2 regions of the Paenibacillus sp. NPDC056722 genome follow, and region 2 is predicted to be linked to the other one. Evidence: riboswitches for the same ligand, from Rfam matches in the RefSeq annotation. Region 2 holds a riboswitch; the other holds the start of a gene.
What was found. A riboswitch is a leader RNA that binds a small molecule or an ion and turns the genes downstream of it on or off. The one in region 2 is predicted to bind S-adenosylmethionine.

Region 1: another riboswitch for S-adenosylmethionine. It lies ahead of ACFRAM_RS21580 (methionine ABC transporter ATP-binding protein); the one in region 2 lies ahead of metA (homoserine O-acetyltransferase MetA).

What each region holds. Positions count from the first base shown of each region.
Region 1 covers NZ_JBHTYV010000010.1:109,957-120,289, forward strand. Annotated here, with positions in the region: gene ACFRAM_RS21550 (Cof-type HAD-IIB family hydrolase) at 1-151, shown strand, start outside; gene ACFRAM_RS21555 (DUF456 domain-containing protein) at 178-663, shown strand; gene ACFRAM_RS21560 (putative polysaccharide biosynthesis protein) at 690-2,315, shown strand; gene ACFRAM_RS21565 (thioredoxin family protein) at 2,407-2,751, shown strand; gene ACFRAM_RS21570 (COX15/CtaA family protein) at 2,966-3,895, shown strand; gene ACFRAM_RS21575 (Cthe_2314 family HEPN domain-containing protein) at 4,062-4,781, shown strand; SAM riboswitch class I at 4,903-5,041, shown strand; gene ACFRAM_RS21580 (methionine ABC transporter ATP-binding protein) at 5,145-6,161, shown strand; gene ACFRAM_RS21585 (methionine ABC transporter permease) at 6,161-6,829, shown strand; gene ACFRAM_RS21590 (MetQ/NlpA family ABC transporter substrate-binding protein) at 6,894-7,769, shown strand; gene ACFRAM_RS21595 (NifU family protein) at 7,904-8,152, opposite strand; gene ACFRAM_RS21600 (YuzB family protein) at 8,235-8,489, shown strand; gene ACFRAM_RS21605 (NAD(P)/FAD-dependent oxidoreductase) at 8,502-9,563, opposite strand; gene mqnE (aminofutalosine synthase MqnE) at 9,613-10,333, opposite strand, start outside.
Region 2 covers NZ_JBHTYV010000002.1:414,247-424,579, forward strand. Annotated here, with positions in the region: gene ACFRAM_RS06335 (trans-sulfuration enzyme family protein) at 1-583, opposite strand, end outside; gene ACFRAM_RS06340 (aminotransferase class I/II-fold pyridoxal phosphate-dependent enzyme) at 583-1,776, opposite strand; gene metA (homoserine O-acetyltransferase MetA) at 1,827-2,744, opposite strand; SAM riboswitch class I at 2,858-2,988, opposite strand; gene corA (magnesium/cobalt transporter CorA) at 3,381-4,316, shown strand; gene ACFRAM_RS06355 (HRDC domain-containing protein) at 4,401-5,426, opposite strand; gene ACFRAM_RS06360 (ROK family protein) at 5,676-6,560, opposite strand; partial or broken gene ACFRAM_RS06365 (transposase) at 7,119-7,307, opposite strand; gene ACFRAM_RS06370 (hypothetical protein) at 7,291-7,497, shown strand; gene ACFRAM_RS06375 (CcdC protein domain-containing protein) at 7,765-8,286, opposite strand; gene ACFRAM_RS06380 (response regulator) at 8,495-9,196, opposite strand; gene ACFRAM_RS06385 (sensor histidine kinase) at 9,189-10,333, opposite strand, start outside.

The sequences.
Region 1 (10,333 bases), on a different contig from region 2:
CAGTCTGAACGATCTTGCAGTAATTCAGCAGGCTGGTCTTGGTATCGCGATGGGCAATGCCCAGGAGACGGTTCTTCAGGAAGCGGACGCTATTGTAGCTAACAATAACGAAGATGGCATAGCTGAGGTCATTCAACGATTCATATTGTAAAGTGAACGACATTGGAGGAGAAGGAATTGACAATCCTGGGTTGGATTCTGATTATCGCTTTATTTGCTGTCGGGTTGGCCGGTGCAGTAGTTCCGATTCTTCCGGGTGCACTTGCGATTTATCTTGCCTTTTTTGTATACGGATGGTTCTTTTCCTTCCAGTCCTTTGGCGCCTGGTTCTGGATAACCCAGACACTGATCGTGGTGGTGCTTTTTATCGCTGATTATGTAGTTGGAGCTTGGGGTGTCAAAAAATTCGGCGGCTCACGTGCTTCGGTCATCGGCAGCACCATCGGTTTGATATTCGGGCCGTTCGTCATTCCGGCGTTCGGTTTGATTATTGGCCCGTTTCTGGGCGCGTTTATTGGTGAACTGATCGTCGGCTCCTCAGCGGGCAAAGCCACCAAAGTAAGTGTAGGAGCATTAATTGGTTTGTTCAGCAGTACGGTAGTCAAGATTGTGCTGCAATTAGCGATGGTCATCCTCTTTTTCATCTGGATCGGCCTGCATTAATTTAACAGTGAAGAAGGCGAAGCAGTTTGTCTAAGAAAGAGTCTTTTGTCAAAGGCACGCTAATATTGGCTGCAGCAGCACTCGTGGCGCGCGTGCTTGGTATTTTTCAGCGGGTTCCGCTGGAGCATCTGTTTGACGATATCGGGAACGCAGCATTTGTACAAGCCAACAACGTGTATTTAATGCTGCTGACGCTGGCAACTGCCGGTATCCCAAGTACACTTAGTAAAATGGTGTCGGAACGGTATGCGCTGAACCGACCGGATGAAGCGCGGCAGGTCTATCGGGCGGCGCTTATTTTTGCTGCGGTGATGGGGGTTATTATGAGCGTGGCGCTGTACTTTGCTGCGCCGTGGTTCGCGAACCATGCCAAGGTTCCACAGAGTACAAGGGCCATTCAGGCCATTGCGCCTGCACTCCTCTTGTTCCCGGCCATCGCGATGATGCGTGGTTATCTGCAGGGACGCAATAATATGATGGCTGGCGGTATTTCACAGATCGTGGAACAGATTGCCAGAGTGTTCACAGCGATTCTGCTGGCTTATATTTTGCTCAAACAAGGCTATGGAAATCCGATTATGGCAGCAGGTGCTTCTTTCGGGAGCGTGCTGGGAAGTATTGCTGCGTTTGGGGTCATGCTCTATTTCATCATGAAGACCCGGAAGAAGGATCGTCTGGAGAATTTAAATACAGCGCCTAGTGCCAAGCTTCCGATGTTTGGGATATATAAGGATATTTTTAGTCTGTCCATTCCAATCGTGCTATCATCCATGACCATCCAAGCAGTGTATTTCATTGATACGACCCTGATTGTTCCGCTTCTCAGCGGCCAAATTGGTGAGGCCAGCGCCACGCAAATGCTGGGGATTCTGGGGCAAAAAGCGCAGAGCATCGCGGGAATCCCACCCGTGCTTGCCATTGCGCTAAGCACATCGCTGATCCCGGTGATCTCAGCGGCTTATGCGCGGCGGGATGATGTTCACCTGAAGCGGCAGATTACACTCGCGCTGCGGATTTCCATTTTAACTGGAACACCGATTGTTATGTCATTGGTCGCTGCTGCCTATTCTATCAATGGGCTTCTGTTCACCAATATTACAGGAACTGGAATTATTGCGCTCCTTACATTCGGTACGATTTTCCAAATAACGATGACAACCTCGAACTCGATATTGCTGGGGATGGGCAAATCCCGAATCTCTATGTTCTACGTGCTCGGCGGGATCGCCACGAAGCTTATCTTCAGTTTGGTGCTCAGCCGGTTCATGGGGATCTACGGAATTGTTATTGCAACAGCACTCTGTTTTATCGTGATTACATACTTGAACCTGCGTCTGCTGCGAAAGATCGTACCTTTCGAGATTATGGGCAAGCGCTGGGGAGGTTTTGTATTTGCGGTTCTAGTCTCCGTGGGCATCGGCTATGGCTTGAATGAAGCCGGTATTCTGCTGACACATGTTATGCCTGCTCGTCTGGCATTCTTGCTGACTTGCCTCGTGGTGGGCGCAGCGGTTGTAATTATCTATCTTGTACTGCTCATCGTGCTAGGTGTGATCAGCAAGCAGGAAATTGCCGGATACCCTCGTGCCCTTCAGAAACTTCTGAACCCGTTGATGAGATTACAGCCGGCTCGTGTGCGGACAAGAGAATAATGCAAATGATTGATTTGACTTCCGTGTCGCATTTTGCTTCACTTAAAAGGTACAGGCAACATATTTTTTATTGGAAGGGAATGACCCCTGGATGGATAAGATTAGTTCTCCCGCTGAGTTTCAGGTAGCGATTCAATCGCCCCGGCTGACGATAGCCGTATTCAAAGCCGACTGGTGTGTCGACTGCAAGTTCATTGATCCCTTTATGCCTGAGGTGGAGCAGAATTATAACGGCCGCCTGACGCTCGTGGAAGTGGATGTCGACGCTGTTGGCGATGTAAGCCAGGAGCAGAACATTCTCGGCATTCCGAGTTTTGTGGCTTATACCGATGGACGCGAGTTGGTTCGCTTTGTGAGCAAGCTGCGTAAATCCCGTGTGGAAATCGAGAATTTCCTCAATACAGCCCTTGAGGTTTATCAAAGCATTCACAAGTAATGGATGGATAATGGAAACACCGCTTTCGCCCGTTTTATGAGCAAAGCGGTGTTTTTTTTAGATATCAGACAACGGGGAGGCCATTTCTTCTTAAAATGCAGAATCAAATGCCGCAAATACCATTTTATCGGTTATAATGGAAACGCATTACTTCATACTTTTCCAGCAAAAGTCATTCATTTACTTATTTATTTTATAATGCGGGTGATCACATTTGACGACAAATCAGTTGAAGTGGCTTAGTTACATAACCTGTCTGGTAATGTTCCTGGCGCTGCTGGGCGGGGCGGTAGTAACCAAAACAGGTTCGGGCCTGGAGTGCGGAAATGAATGGCCATTGTGTCATGGTAAGCTGATTCCTGCCTATACTGTAGGGTCCTTGATCGAATATACCCACCGCTTATTTAGCGGATTGGCGGGTATGCTCTCGCTTGCCTCCATGTTTGCCTTCTGGCGTTATGCGCGTCAGCGGCGCGATCTGTTAGTGTATGCCTGGATGACGCTGCTGTTTGTAATTGTACAAGGCGGAATGGGAGCGCTTGCAGTGCTAAGATCCCAGTCTGCAGCCGTGATGGCGCTACATATGGGATTTTCGCTGATTGCGTTTGCCAGTTCCCTGATGTTGGCGTTAGGGTCCAAAAGAAGGCATGAAGAAGGCGACACTCTTCCTGTGCCCGGCAAGCCGGTGAGTATTTCTTTTCGCAATTTGACTTGGTTCACGACTATTTATTCTTACATCGTTGTCTACATAGGAGCGTTTGTTAGCCATACCGACTCCCAAGGGGGCTGCTCTGGCTGGCCACTCTGTAATGGGGAGTGGATTCCCGAGCTATCGGGGGGCGTTGGGGTTGTGTTCACACACCGGATAGCGGCTTTGCTGTTGTTTATGTTGACGGCATTGCTGGGACATTTGGCATTCTGGAAGCAGAAGGACCACAGAGAGCTGAGGATGTTGGGGGTTGCAGCGGTTCTGCTATGCCTGATGCAGGTGTTCAGCGGGGCGGCGGTTGTGTATACGCTCGGGAATGATAAGCTCTACATCTTTGCCGCTCTTGCTCACATTTTGCTGATTGCCGGACTATTCGGTGTACTGTGTTATATGAGCGTACGGGTATGGCAGCTTAGCAAGGGAAACAGGCGTTAACTCGGCACTCATATCCTTACAGATCCTTGCGGCATTTATGTTATGCTGATCATTACTTGATCAGATGTCCCCTGAGGCTAAGAGGATGGATAGAGTGGCTTACAGGGTGGGACAATAACACTCATATTGGATTTGCTGCATCCGAAGCAGGTAAGGAGGACAACATATGCTGCGGATATTGCTGGGAGAACCGCCCCGTGTGAACAGCGGTGTGCTCGCTGAGGCGATGGAACATATGGCGGAATTTGCATCGCTACTGCGCAAGGAAATGAACAGATATGAGGACCGTGATCATGAATTCCGGAAGCTGGAAATCTGGACTCGTGGCCTGATCGTCTCATTGGATGAACTGGAGCAGAGCTGGTTTGCCGCGGCTTTTTATCGAAAATCCGTAAAGGCCGGGTATATGGATGATATGTCGGTGGCCGAGCAGGGCGAATATGCGCGATATGTGTATTTTTATAAAAACGGCTTTATTCGTGTCTTCTCCTTGCTGGACAAGCTTGGCACGGTATTGAACAGTCTTTATGATCTTAATACATCCAGGGTTAAAACCCACTTCTCCTATTTCACGGTACTCCGGGAATTTCTTACCCACAAGGAGCATGCTGTGCTGGCCGACCAGCTGGAGAACATTAAGAACTCTTACCGGGACCCACTGCAGAACCTGCGTAAGCGCCGCAATGCCGAAATCCATTATATGAACGCTGAAATGCAGGATGATTTGTGGCAGCGGCATCAGGGTCTTCACGACAAAATACAGCTCGAGGATCTCGACAGTCATCTGGAGGATTTAAAGCAGGGGCTGGAAATGGTCTGCAAATCATTAGAGGCTGTATATAAATACAGTACGGAACACTGGCTTAAGAATACTGGGAAATCCTGATGATGTAAAAATGGAATTCTGCGGAAAATTTTCCTTTGACAAAGAATGCAGAACTAAATTATACTAAATCATGCCTTCTTAGGCCGGACATTTTATGACAAACTACAACACTATATCACATATCTTATCGAGAGTGGCGGAGGGATAGGCCCGATGAAGCCCGGCAACCGATTTATGTTTATGCGTGAACCGCGTGTACATAAGTGCCATGGTGCTAATTCCTACAATGCCGTGTGAGTGCGGACGTTGGCAGATGAGACGGCATTGTCTATAAGCGCACAGGGCCTCTTGCGATCTGCAAACGATCGTCGGAGGCTTTTTTTGTACAATTCACTGATATTATCGTTAAAGGAGGACGGCAGCTTGATAGAGCTAAAGAGTCTAACCAAGGTATATGGTAAAGGCAGCAAAACCGCCACGGCACTCTCGGGGCTAAACCTGTCGATCAAGAAAGGGGAAATCTTCGGAGTCATCGGCCACTCTGGGGCAGGAAAAAGCACGCTGATCCGTTGTATTAATCTGCTGGAGCGTCCGACCGAAGGCGAGGTCTGGGTAGATGGCGTGGAACTGACTCAATTGCCGGAAGGACAGCTGCAGGAGAAGCGGCGCAAGATCGGGATGATTTTTCAGCACTTCAATCTGCTGTCCTCCGCGACCATCTACGAGAATATCGCTTTTCCGCTGCGGCTGACACGCGCTTCGAAGAAGTTTATTGACAATAAGGTCAAGGAATTGTTGGCTCTGGTAGGACTGGAGGAACATCGGGACAAGTACCCGGCTCAATTATCGGGCGGTCAAAAACAGCGTGTCGGTATCGCCCGTGCGTTGGCCAGCGACCCGGACGTGCTTCTCTGTGACGAGGCGACCTCGGCACTTGACCCACAGACAACAGACTCGATTCTCCGTCTGCTTCTGGACATCAATAAACGGTTCAATCTGACGATTGTGCTGATTACGCACGAAATGCATGTAATCCAGAGCATTTGTGACCGGGTGGCTGTTATCCATGGCGGAGGCATCGTCGAGCAGGGAGAAGTGACGGAGGTCTTCCTGAAGCCCAAGCATGAGATCACCCGCGAGTTCATTCGCAGTGAGGCACAGCACGATGGTCCGCTGCGGGCGGCTATCGACGCCTCCCATGATGGCTCAGCGCAAGCAGTCAAGATTACTTTCCTCGGGGAAAAAACGTACGGGTCGGCCTTATCCCAGATTGCGCGAGAGACAGGCGTCGATTTTTCCATTCTTTCGGGTACCATCTCTACGATCAAGGATGTGCCTTACGGGCAACTGATCGTTCGTTTTGAAGGAGAGGCCGGGAAGGTTGCACAGACCATCGCAGAGCTGACCGCTCAAGGCCTTGATGTGGAGGTGATTGCGTAATGGGTGGCTTGGATTTCAGCAAAATTAACTGGTCGGAAATGATGGATGCTGCGGTATCCACTCTGAAAATGCTAGGAATTTCCGGAATATTCACAATTATTCTTGGTTTGCCGCTCGGAATTGTGCTATATTTATGGGGCAGATCCAACCAGTCCTTTTTAAGAGTGATCTATTCAATTCTATCGTTCGTTGTGAATATTCTGCGATCCGTACCGTTCATCATTCTGATGGTAGCGCTGATCCCGATTAGCAAATCGATTGTAGGCACCTCGATTGGTGTGTTGGGCACGATTCCCGCACTCGTCATTGGGGCTGCACCGTTCTTCGCCCGGCTGGTGGAGACGGCGCTGCGTGAGGTAGATCGCGGAGTAATCGAGGCTGCACAAGGTATGGGAGCTTCTACCGGACAGATTGTCACGCGTGTACTGCTGCCAGAGGCTCGTCCAGGTTTGTTGGCTGGGGTAACGATTACGATTGTGACGCTGGTCTCCTACACGGCAATGTCGGGGATGGTTGGCGGCGGTGGTCTGGGTGACTTGGCTATCCGTTATGGATACTATCGGTATGAGAAGGAAGTCATGATTATCTCTGTAGCGCTGATGGTTATTCTGGTGCAGTTGCTGCAAATGGCCGGCGATCGGCTAGTGAGGTATTTTACAAGGAAATAAGGGCCATTAATTATAGATATCCTTATTTACACAAAAAACATACTGTTTTAAGGGGGATTTACAAATGAAAAAAGTACTACTGACCTTTTTTAGCCTGACACTGATTCTGGTGCTGGCTGCTTGCGGCAGCAACAACACTGCCAATAATGCTGCGAACTCCGCAGCGACCAATGCTCCTTCGGATGCTTCCGCTGAGCCGACTACAGAACCAGCAGCTGATCCTGTTACATTGGTTGTAGGTGCATCTCCAGTGCCGCACGCTGAAATTTTGAAAGCTATCGCTCCATTGCTTGAAGCTCAAGGCATCAAGCTGGAAATTAAAGAATTCACGGACTATGTACAACCAAACGTTCAGCTGGCTGAGAAGCAACTGGATGCGAACTTCTTCCAGCATCAGCCTTACCTTGACGACCAGAACCAGAAGAACGGAACGGATCTTGTATCTGTAGCTGCTGTTCACGTTGAGCCATTTGGCGGTTACTCCAAGAAAATCAAATCCATCGACGAGCTGAAAGATGGTGCCAAAGTAGCGATTCCGAACGATCCAACCAACGGTGGACGTGCATTGATTCTTTTGGCTAAGAATGGTCTGATCACGTTGAAAGATGACACTAACATTACTTCTACCAAAGCAGACATCACTGAGAACAAGAAAAACCTGAATATCATTGAACTGGATGCAGCAATGCTGCCACGCCAATTGGATGAAGTAGATCTTGCGCTGATTAACACTAACTTTGCACTGGAAGCCAATCTGGTGCCAACCAAAGATGCTCTGTTCATCGAAGGTGGAGATTCCCCATACGCTAACATCCTGGTATCCCGTGCAGACAACAAGGACTCCGATGCGATCAAGAAGCTGGCTGCGGCTCTGACTTCTCCTGAAGCTAAGAAGTTCATCGAAGACAAGTACCAAGGTTCCATCATTCCAGCATTCTAAGATCATATTTAACAGCAAACCCCCGCGGCCTTGAAGGCCGCGGGGGTTTTTGGTATGATAATGCGCATATTAGTTGCCAAAAAAAGAAGTCCCGGATACCTGTGACAGGCTTCCGGGACAACTATAGAACGGGATTAGAATACTTGAATAACTTCTTCAATGCCTTCTACTTCTTCAATGAGGGCACGCTCAATCCCAGCTTTCAGAGTAATTGTGGAGCTTGGGCAGCTACCGCAGGCACCCATCAGCTTCAATTTAACAATGCCGTCTTCGACATCAATCAGTTCTACGTCACCGCCATCGCGTTGCAGGAACGGACGGAGCTTATCGAGCACTTCCAGCACTTCATCATACATGGACGTGCTTTGTGTAGTTTCACTCATTTCTCAATCACTCCTTTCTTAGTGTTATTATAGTACAAAAGATTAAAAAATAAAATGGTTAGGACAGAATAGGGAGATCATCATGAGACCAATAATAGAATTTTGTGCCAGTAATGCCGGCCACGGAACCGATCGTTTGCGCATCAAGCTGGAACAAAACCCCGAATATGACGTCATTGAATATGGTTGTCTGAACAATTGCGGACAGTGCTACCTGGCTCCGTTCGCCATGGTAGAAGGCGAAATTGTGGAAGCCGAGACCGCAGAAGAACTGGAAGCAGGGATAGATGCCAAGATCAAAGAATTGGAAGAATGGTTCAATATTGATCTGGACTAGTCCCATCCAATCTTAGCCAAAATGACGTTTGGACATCCAGAGCACCCCGCTCTTCAGCAGGCGGGGGACTCTGCCCATGACAGAACGCCGGCCCATAAGTCCAAATCCGGCGTTCTTGCCGAGGGAGCCTAGTGTGCCTTTCAGGCGGATTTCATGCAGCTTTGGCGTCTCATTCCGCCAAAGTGCCTGCAGAACCTGCCCTACCTGCTCACCTTGTCCTCCAGCTGCCTGGGCGCTTGGGGCGAACGGCAGACTTGCACAGTCGCCGATCACGAACACTTCCGGATACTGTGGCACCCGGTAGTATTCATCGAGAATAACCCGGCCGCCGCGATCCTTCGCCACATCCAGGTCCTGAACGACCTTGACTGGCTGGATACCGCCCGTCCATACGGTTACGTCCGAGGCAATGGCTTGATCGGCATTAAAGACAGCTCCATCCTCGACGTGGGATACGCAGACACGGGATACAGTCTCCACGTGATGTACATTGAACCATTCCTCAACATATTGCGAGAGCTTCGCCGGGAAGGCGGATAGCACACGTTCTCCCCGGTCCAGAATGGAGATGTTGAGGTCAGGGCGACTTTCCCTTAGCTCTGCTGCCAGTTCAACCCCGCTGAGTCCGCCACCGACGATATTCACTTTACCGTAAGGCTTGACATCATTCAGGCGACGGTAAGTCTCGCGTGTACCCGCGAACGTCTGAATACTGCAGGTATATTGATCTGCTCCAGGGATGTTGTGGTAATTATCCGTGCAACCCAGCGCGATGGCCAGGATATCATAGGAGATCGGCTCGCCGCCCTCCATGGATACCACCCGGCTCTTCAGGTCAATGGAAGCAATCTCACCGTATCGAACGGTGAGACGGGGATGAACCGGGAACTGGATGCGCAGATGGTAATCAGTGACGGTACCTGCGGCAAGCGCATAGTATTCCGTCTTGATGCCCTGATAGGGCATCCGGTCAATCAAAACAATTTCTACGTCAGAGGGAAGATGGTTGCTAATCAATTCTTGAATCAGGGCGAGGCCGCCGTAGCCGCCTCCTAGAACAAGCAGTGTTTGCATGAGACCTTACTTCCTTTCAGATAGGCATAGCCGGCAGAATCCGGCTTTCTTATTCGTAGACCTTGATTTCGTTATAGAAAGTATCGCGTTCGACAGGAATTCGCCCGGCACCTTTTACTAACCAGATTAGCTCATCGCGGGTCAAGCCTTCAGGAGTCAGTGCACCTGCAGCATGACTGATGCGTTCCTTCAGGATCGTCCCGTGAACATCGGATGCACCGAAGTTGAGCGCTACCTGTGTTAATTGTGCACCGATATTAATGAAGTACGCCTTAATATGGTCGAAATTGTCCAGCATTAATCGGCTGACAGCAATTGTCTTGAGATCCTCATAAGCCGAGTTGCGGCGCATAATGCCTGCGTTCTTGTTCTTAGGCTGCATGGACAGTGGAATGAACACCATAAAGCCGTTTGTTTCGTCCTGCAGTTCGCGAATTTGCATCATGTGGCGAATGCGGTCCTCACGAGACTCGATAGAGCCGTACAGCATGGTCGTATGGGTCTTCATACCAAGGTTGTGCGCGGTCCGGTGAACCTCCAGATATTCCTCAACGTTAGCTTTATCCACCCGCATTTTTTTACGATATTGGTCAGACAGAATTTCCGCGCCGCCACCAGTTAACGTTTTGAGACCGGCTGCACGCAGTTTTTCCAGCACTTCCCGGATACTCAGTCCACTGATTCGAGTGAAAAAGTCAATTTCCGCTGCCGTGTATGCTTTTAGGGTAACTTCGGGAAATCTGTCATGCAGGGCTTGCAAAGAATCGACA
Region 2 (10,333 bases):
TTGGACGTTGGTAATAAGGGGTCATGAACGTATTATCCAGGATAGTCAGAAGCTCATGACTCTTGGCCCATTCGCAGACAGCAGCAACATCCGTAATTTTCAGCGTCGGATTCGACGGAGTTTCCATATATACGGCTTTCGTGTTCGGCTGAAGCGCAGCTTTGACCTGCTCAAGATCCGTCATATCCACAAATGTGCTTTCAATGTTCAGACGGTTCAGGATGAGCGTCAATAGCCGGTATGTACCGCCATAGACATCCTCAGTAACGATCACATGATCACCGGAGGACAGCATCAGGAACGTGCTGGAGATAGCTGCCATGCCGGAGGCATAGGCGAAACCGCGCTCCCCGCCTTCCAGCAGAGCGATATAATCCTCAAGCGCCTGACGGGTCGGATTGCCTGACCGGCTATAGTCATGCAGCGGCGGATTATGAATATCCTCATGATGGAACGTCGAAGCCTGATAGATCGGCACACTGGAAGCGCCAGTGGCTTTGTCAATCTCGCTGCCAAAGTGCAGCAGACGGGTAGCGAATTTGAGATTATTCTTCTTATCTTTGTTCACGTTGTTATCACTCATTATGCCTGGCCTCCTTGTGCATCTGCTGTTTCAATCTCAATACGTGCCTGTTCCAGTGCATGGCCTAGATCCGCGATCAGATCATCAATATGCTCTATGCCAACCGAGAAGCGCAGCAACCGGTCATCAACACCCACCGCATCACGGATTTCAACCGGAATATCGGCATGGGTCTGCACCGTAGGATAAGTCATTAGCGATTCTACACCACCAAGACTTTCGGCAAAGGCAATTAGACGGATGTGGCGAAGAATTGGCTCCACATATCTCGCATCCTTCACTTTGAAAGAGAAAATACCGGTATTTCCGGATGACTGACGGTTCTGGATCTCAAAGCCCGGATGCTCCGGCAGACCCGGATGGAAGACCTCAGCGATAGCCGAATGTCCTTTAAGATAATGAGCCAGTTCCAGTGAATTGCTCTCATGACGCTCCATGCGTAATGCCAGCGTCTTCATACCTCTCATCAATTGGTAGCTGTCTGTTGGCCCCAACACTGCGCCGATGGAATTATGCAGAATCGCCATTTCAGCAGACAGCTCCGCTCCCTTGGTCACAATAAGACCTGCCAACACGTCGTTATGACCGCCCAAATATTTGGTAGCACTGTGGATAATGATATCGGCTCCGAGTTCCAGCGGACGCTGGAAGAATGGCGTCAGCAGCGTATTGTCTACGATGGTAAGCAGTTCATGCGACTTGGCCCATGTACAGACAGCCTCTATATCCGTGATCATCATCAATGGATTGGTTGGTGTCTCGATCACAACGGCTTTCGTCTCCGGACGGCGAACCGATTCCAGCGCCTCTAGATCGTTGGTGTCCACATAAGAAGCACTCACCCCGAACTTGGACATGATCCGCTCCAGCAAACGGTAAGTTCCGCCGTAGAGATCCAACGATACAATCAGATGATCTCCTTGTCCGAACAGGCTGAAAATCGTTTGTAATGCAGCCATACCTGAACTACAGGCAAATGCAGCATCTCCGGATTCCAATTGCGCCGCTGCCGTTTCCAGCACAGAACGGGTCGGGCTTTTAGTGCGGCTATAGTCAAAGCCTGTACTTTGCCCCAGCTTCGGGTGGCGGAACGCCGTTGAATTATAGATAGGGAAGTTCACCGCGCCAGTGGCCGGGTCTTCCAACGATCCTATTTGGGCAAGTCTGCTTTCAATCCTCAGTTTGTCGTCCATTCCATATAACCTCCTAATAGTAAGTACACTGCTGCATGCTCATCTATAACTTAAATGATGGGACCAATATCATAGGGTGTTTCTTGGTATACATAGTAATTGAGCCAATTAGAGAACAATAAGTTAGCATGAGCGCGCCAAGTCGCCGGCGGAGTACGCTCCGGATCATCTTTTGGAAAATAGTTCTTCGGCAGCGCCATTTCCATGCCCTTGGCAACATCACGGTCATACTCCCACTTCAGGGAAAGCGGATCGTATTCAGAGTGGCCAGTGACAAAAATTTGTCGGCCATCCTTGGTAGCCACCAGATAAATGCCCGCTTCCTCCGATTCGGCCAGGATTTGCAGATCCGGATTACTCTCGATATCTTCGCGGGACACATCCGTGTGACGGGAGTGCGGAACATAGAACAGTTCATCGAACCCGCGCAGCAGCTTTACATTATTATGGTTCAGTGTGTGAGGGAATACGCCAAAACATTTATCAGGCAATGCTTCCTTGCGCACACCGAAGTGATGATACAGTCCGGCTTGTGCAGCCCAACAGATATGCATAGTGGAAGTAACATTGTCTTTACTCCACTCAAAAATCTCTTTCAGCTCTTCCCAGTACGTTACGTCTTCAAAATCCATCTGCTCCACAGGAGCACCGGTTACAATAAGTCCGTCAAACCGGCGGTGGCTAATCTCATCGAAGGTCGTATAGAAGCTGTTCAGATGCTCCGCCGACGTGTTCTTCGAAGTATGGGAACGGGGACGCAGCAGCACGATGTCCACCTGAAGCGGCGAGTTACCGATCAACCGGAGCAACTGGGTTTCCGTGGTTTCTTTGGTAGGCATCAAATTTAGAATGGCAAGGCGCAAGGGACGTATATCCTGATGAAACGCCTCGCTCTCGTCCATGATAAAAATATTTTCTCCCGACAATATCTCTTTCGCCGGCAGACTGTCTGGAATCTTAATTGGCATTTCTCGTCTTCACTCCTTGGTAATAGAATACCGCTTGGCGGCTGTTAACATTGGGTAAACAAAAAAGACCTTACTCTGAACGAGAAAGGTCATATTTATTCACATATGCGCCTCTCTCATCTGCCAGAAATCTTCACCGGGCATCTGCCCGCTTCAAAGTCTCCTGCAAGAATTAGCACCGTGCGTCTTCACGCCGGTTGCCGGGTTTCATCGGGCTAGTCCCTCCACCTGCTCTTGATAAGATTTAGCTGTATTCAGTTGAATTTTCTTAAAATTCACTTTAAATCATGAACCCACTTCTCGTCAAGTCCATACAATGCTGAAGAGCCTTGAAAATGACAAGAATTTTCCTTGAAAGAGGCATACCCCGGCGTTATACTAGACAAGGGTTTTAAACTGGACGACAAGATGAGGTGAGAGGATTATGGAGGGCGACCCGAGTTCGCAGCTCAATGTACAGAACGAACAACCACACAGGATTAACATCAGCTTGCCGGCGGCGGGAGCAGTTCTTCTTCATGCCCTCGAAACGTCATTTGCCGATTCACCTTGACATGACCCCGGCCAAGCTGATTTTTTCTCTGTGCTTTTATTAGCATGTCCCTGGAGAAGACAGGGATCGAAGGAGTGAATCAGATGAAAATCCGGCTGGTCAACGCAGGGGTTTTTACGCCTATTGATGATATTAATGAAACATTATCCCCTCCTGGTGAGGGATTTTATTGGATCGATGCTGATGTGGAGGATCTGGAACTCATCCAGCCCATGTTCAATCTACATGATCTCGCCGTTGAGGATTGTCTCAGCGAAGAGGAGCAGCGTCCAAAAATTGAAATATACGAAAGCCACTACTTTATTGTAGTGAACAGCATCCGGTTTGATGATGAGGAGATTTTCCTGCGCGCACTTAACGTCTTCCTGGGAAGACATTTTATCATCACAGTGACGAAGCAGAAGATCAATGAACTACGTGTCCTGAAACCAATGCTGTGGGAGCAAGAAGTCAGCGAGCCGGATAAGTTTCTATATTTGCTCATTGACCTTGTAGTGGATAATTATTTTTCCGTCGGCGACCGGATTGAAGTCCGGATTGAGAAGCTGGAGGAAGATATCCTCATGCATACGAAGAAATCGCATCTTAGTGAAATCATCGGTCTGCGCAGTGAAATTCTGTGGCTCAAGAAAATGCTCGGTCCGCAGAAAGAAGTTATCAACACGTTGAACAAAAAGGATCTCCGGCTGATCGACGATCAGCTTCAGAAGTACTTCAGCGACATCTATGAGAATGCCGTCAAAATTTCCGAGACCTTTGAGACCTACCGCGATCTGATGGGCAACTTACGAGAAGCTTATCAGTCCAGTATCGCCAACCGTGCCAATGAAATTATGAGAGTTTTTACCGCGATTACAACTATATTCATGCCCCTGACTGTCATTACCGGCATCTACGGGATGAACTTTGACCATATGCCCGAACTGCACAGCAAATATGGCTACTACACCGTAATTGGTCTGATGCTGACCCTCGGCTGCGGAATGCTCTATATCTTCCGTAAAAAAGACTGGCTATGAAGGATCACTAACGAAAGTACAAGACGAAGGAGTTCACACCCTGCGGGGTATGATTCCTTCGTCTTTTTGCTATGTAACGTGATGCTAAAAGCTCATCGCCGAATCAAGGCTTCCAGCCTGCTCCCGCCGGAACCGGATGCGAATCAGCCGCAGGCGCTCATAATGGATTTCCAGGCCGCCCGCAGCAGCAGGTGGTGCATCGCCATAGACCTTGTACAGTACCGGCTTCAGGAACAGGTCGCCAAACTCTTCATAGGCTTTCCAAACCGCCTGCTGCTCTTCATGCGCCATACTTCCAAGCTCATGCTGTATCAGTTTCTCCACAGAGTATCCGTCTTTCTCCAGTTCCTCCAGCGCTTCCAGCAGTTCTCTACGGCTGACTCCCGTCTCGTTCTTCAACTGCTCCAGTCCGAGACCACTCTCAATACCCTGAAGCAGAGTCCGATTCAGTCGCAGCCGCTCTAGCTGTCGCTTATACTTAAGCTCCTTCTGCTTATATAACCAGGAGGAGAATTCATCGTCCCCAATCTCCTCATAGACCCAATCCAGCGGAAAATTACGCTCTCTTGGGGCGGCAGAGGTTACTGCCAGCCAGTCTGCGCCATACTGAGCTGCCCTGGCTTCGCCGATGCCGGGAATTTGCAGCAGTTCTTCTGTCGTCTTCGGCAGAAAGGTACTAAGCAGGCGCAGTAGACGATTGCTCGCCAGCATGTAAGGAGCCTTGCGTTCACTGGATGCACGGCCCCGGCGCCAAGCGCATAGTTCATCATAGATACTCTCCTGACTGTAATGCTCACTGTAATACTGCAGCTTCAACTGCTCCCGGCCCCGGCGGGGCAGTACCTCCTCTTCGTGCAAGCCGCCGTCAATCAATGGACGGTATCCGGCTCCCATCTTTACCGCCAATTCATGCCGGTATACACAGAGCATCTCATTCCATGATCCACCTTCATACCAAAGGCTGTCTGTACTCTCCTCGGCAGTATTTACCGAAAAATCACGCCAGCCCAGGCTCCACACACCCTCCTCCTCGCCGATCCATAACTGAGCGAACTCCTCTTCTTCCCGGCCAGCCAACCTCGACAAGCGGTTCATGAAAATTATCTGCATAACAATCCCATCCTTTCCCGTCTTACAGCAAGCATGTTAGGGCTATGGGGTAGCACTTAAACCGACGCTTCACACTCCCACATACGGCCACCGTGCTGTTCTTCCTCTACGGAAAATACAAGCCATGCCCCAAACCACGCCAAAAAGCACCTCCTCCGCGATCAACGCGAAAGAGGTGCTTCCTCATGACGATGCTATACTGTTAAATCCTACAATACCATATATTACCGTACAGTCAATCCCTATTTCTTACTGCTCTCTGTCTAAGGCCAGCTTAGCAAGGCCGATCGCACCGGCCAAACCTGCATTGTCTCCTAACTGAGGCGGAACAACGTAGTTACCGATACCTTCATTCAGGGCCGGATGCTGCACATAGCCATTCAGCAGTTCCTGCAACTTCTTGTGGATCAACGGGAACAACTGACTTTGCTTCATAACCCCACCGCCCATAACGATCTTCTGCGGAGACAGAATCAGCACGTAATTCATCAGGGCATGCGCCAGATAGTGTGCCTCCATCTCCCATGCAGGATGATCGGCAGGCAATTCACCCGCAGGCTGGCCCCAGCGGCTACCAATGGCCGGACCAGCTGCCAGACCTTCCAGACAATCGCCATGATAAGGGCAGAAGCCCTCGTATTTGTCTTCTGGATGACGGCGGACGAGAATATGGCCCATCTCCGGGTGTGAGAGTCCATGAATCAGCTTGCCGCCCACCACTGCGCCAGCGCCGATGCCTGTTCCAACAGTAATATAGAGACAGCTGTCCAAACCACGCGCTGCACCCCACGTGTATTCACCAAGTGCTGCACCATTGACATCCGTATCAAAACCGATCGGCACATTAAAGTGCTCCGCCACAGTGCCGACAAGGTTATATTGCCCCCAGTGCGGCTTCGGTGTCGTCGTTATATATCCATAAGTAGGACTGCCGAGCACCGGATCAATCGGTCCAAACGAACCGATTCCGATCGACTCCACGCCTTTATCCTTGAAATAATTCAATACCTGCCCCATCGTCTCTTCCGGCGTTAAAGTCGGAAAGCTGATCCGGTCAATAATATTGCCATCCTCTGTTCCGATCCCGCAGACAAACTTTGTTCCTCCTGCTTCTATCGCTCCCAGCAATTTCACTGCAAGTAATCCCCCTTCTCCATAAACAGCAGACCCGTATTGGCTGCCCATTATTAAAGCGCTCTCTAATCCACATTATACTTGGACTACAGGGATATAACAAGCGGTTGACACAACATCAAAAAAACTCCTTTAAAGAGTCTTTTTTGAGTCTCGCCTGAAAGCTTTCCATTGGAAAAGCTAGCCCCGGAACATGGACTGTCGACAACAAGACCTATATCCATGACTATTCAAATCCAACGTTGTCACGAGAAGCGGTATATTCCCCCTCACCAGTCGTCTTAAAAGTGAAAAAGAGGGGCCCCCTCCCAACTAACGGCATTTTCGTACCTTATTTTTCTTTAATATAGGTAAATGAGGGAAATAAGGGCATTTTTGTATCTTATTTTCCGAAAAAACACACTGGTTGGGGTATTTTTGAATATTTAAGGTACAATATTGCACTTAATCTCCACTAAACCCTGGTTGCAAAGAATTTAAGGTACGAAAATGCCGTTAATTTCTATTTATCTCTATTAGCACCTATTAGGGCGTGTCTGAAAACTAATTTCAATAATGCTACTTCAACAAAATTATAGCGGAGGCGAGAAAAACAAAGCTCAAAAAATTTCGTGAGAGCTTGTCATAGCGTGTTGCAATTCCACGAAATTGCTTGAGTTTGTTGAAAAAACATTCCACCACATGACGTTCTTTATAGCGGTGAAAATCACATGCCCGAGGATCTTTCGTATTGGACTTGGGCGGGATGCAAAATGTGGAATTTGGGGCCTGGCTGCTTAGTGATCACGTTTCCTTCATTACAGGGGTCATCCTTCCGGTCGATAACGGGCTATCGCATAAAAGCGGCTTTGCCACCCTTCCCGATCAGACCTATTTCTGCCCCGTCAAGAATCCCGCACAGCGCAGGCTGCAAATCAAAATCGGAACGAATAGTTAGTTTTGAGAAGAATCCTAATGCTCGCTGCTACTGGGAAAATGGAGTAGATGCAAGCAGAAACGGCTTAGCCGTCCTCTAGGAGACGGCATCAGTTTCAGCGAGAAATATAAGAGCCATATATAACGTAAGACATATAAACCCTTATATTTTGAAGAAAACCCGCGTTAAGCGCGGGCTATTGCTTTGCCACTATAGTGATGGTGATATAGAGTACACAGATACATACATGGTGCCGGAATTAACTGATACACTAACGGATTTCATTCCTCAGTTTAACACGCGCTTATCCCGGAGCTCCGCTCCGATTTTCACCCGCTTTACTTTAACGACTACACCGCCGATTCGAACCACTACCATGGCTATAGCCATCAGGACGAATGCCGGTGCAATTAAATTCAGGTCAAAATGATGCTGGACCGAATAGAGATAAGCCTTCTCCAGATGATGTGTTACCCATTCGATCAGTACAATACGCAGAATGAAAACAATTGCCATTACGGCAACGCTAGCAATACCGGTTGTTACATACGTTTTACCTTTGTCATCACGTTCGACACTGGCGAGGCCAATCAGCACGACGCCGATCAGAGCGCCGAACAGGATAGATGCTGCAAGAAGCCAGCCGTTGTTGCCGCCGGTCGGCACATCCTTCAGGTAAGTGGCGCCGAAGTATCCGAGGATGCCGACAGGAATGAGAAGACGAATGCCGTTAAAGGATTTGCGTCCGAAAGTGCTAAATACGATTACTGCAAAAGTGGCGATGATGGAAATCCAGGTACTAGTTGTCATTTATTGAGTTCCTCCTTGGTTGTTGTTTCGTTTTGGGATGTCCTCATCTTACCGGACTTAAGGAGGTACCGCGTCCATCAGTGGATCGATTCTGCTGTCCGCGCGAATCAATCTGCAGGTGGATAGACGAGTGAATGATTGTTTTAAATAGTCCTGTATCCATAAAAAAAAGAACCGGCATTTACCGGCCCTTGCTCATGAGAAATACCTACTTAACGATTCCATTGCGGATAGCGTAGACGACCGCCTGCGTACGATCCTGGACGTCAAATTTCTGCAGAATACGGTGGACATGCGTTTTGACTGTGCTTTCGCTGACAAACAGCTTCGCGGCAATTTCTTCGTTTCGCAGGCCGTAGGCCATCTGCTGGAGCACTTCTAGCTCACGGTTGGTAAAAGCCTGGATCAAAGACAAGTCTCCATCTGTGTCTCCTCCGTGTTCCGACGTTTCAACGCCGGCTTTCGCAGCGGCATCTGCCTGCAACTTCTGAAATACCTGCCCGATCAGCTTTGCGGCAAGTGCGGTCCGGAAGATGACCTCGCCTCGCAGCGTGGCGCGGATGGCCATCAGCAGCTCTTCCGGTTCCGTGTCCTTAAGAAGGTAGCCGATTCCTCCCGCACGAATCCCTTCATAAACATACTCTTCTGTATCGAACGTTGTCAGAATGACGATCCGGCAGTCCGGCTGCTGCGCCAGAATACGCCGGGTTGCTTCAATCCCGTCTAACTCTGGCATCTGCACATCCATGAGAATGAGATGCGGCATTGTCTCCTGCGCCAGTCTCACAGCATCGAGACCGTTGCCCGCTTCGCCGGCCACCTCCATGTCGGACTGTGCCTCAATAATATATTTTAGGCCCTGCCTAACGAGCGGTTGATCGTCCACCAGCAGAATACGCGCTTTATCCATACGTTTCTTTCTCCTTCAGTGCTGCCAGAGGCAGCCAAATATTCATGCCGAAACCGTGTGGTTCCTGCGCTCCGATCTCACAACGTCCTCCCGCCTCCGCACAGCGCTTGCGAATGCCGTTTAGCCCGAAGCCTTCATGCAAATCACTGCCAGATGCAAGCTCTCCGTCATCGCGGTAATGAAGCATTATTTCTTCTCCGCTCCGCTTTATAGAAACTTCAACCCGTTTCGCTTGCGCATGGCGGATGGTGTTTGTCAGCGCCTCCTGAAGACAGCGGTACAGCACGACGGCAGTATCTAGCGGCCAGGTATCCTGATCTTCGCTTTCGTCCAGGTCCAGAGTAATGTCCAGATCAAATGATGATGTGGTCTGCTGCACCAGACTGCGTAGCGAAACGGCTCCCGCTCCGGTCTCATCCACGCCCATATTGTGTACGACCGTGCGTACCTCCTGCAGACAGCTGCGTGCGACCCCTAGCACATTTTTCACGATTTCCGCCGACTTAGCTTCATCGTTTCTCAGCACGTAAGGCAAGGCCTGGAGCTGCACAATGACAGACGTCAGCCGGTGCCCGATACTGTCGTGAATATCCCTGGCGATCCGGCTCCGTTCTTCGAGCACCGCATAACGCAGCGACTGCAGCGTCGCCCGTTCAAGTTCCTCGTGCGCCCGCCGAAGCTGGTCATGCGTCTGCGCAAGTTCGGCGTGGACAACGGTTAGTTCCTCCGCATTACGACGCTGTTCTTCTGCATGCTCCATCCTTTCTATATCCCGCCCCCGATTGATCCGAACCGTGCGCATCAAAGCGTACAAGCCGATATGAATGAACAGTTCCTGCCGAAGTAGCGACACCCATGTATAGTCTTGATCATAAACGAGCAGGACAAAGGTAATCATCAGGAAAGTCCCTGCTTCTAGTGCAGAAAGCAAGTCCGGCAGTTTGAGGGCAATAAAGCTGGTAAGAAACCCCTGCAGGATTAAGAGCAGGGAAAACTGATCCTTGAAGAAAAAACCGTAAGCGAGCGCCGCACCATATAGCAAGGCAAATACCAGAGACAGGGCGCGTAGCGAAGAGAGCTTAAAAACAGCGCCTAACCCCGCGACATACAAGAAACATAGTCCGATCTCCGCCCACC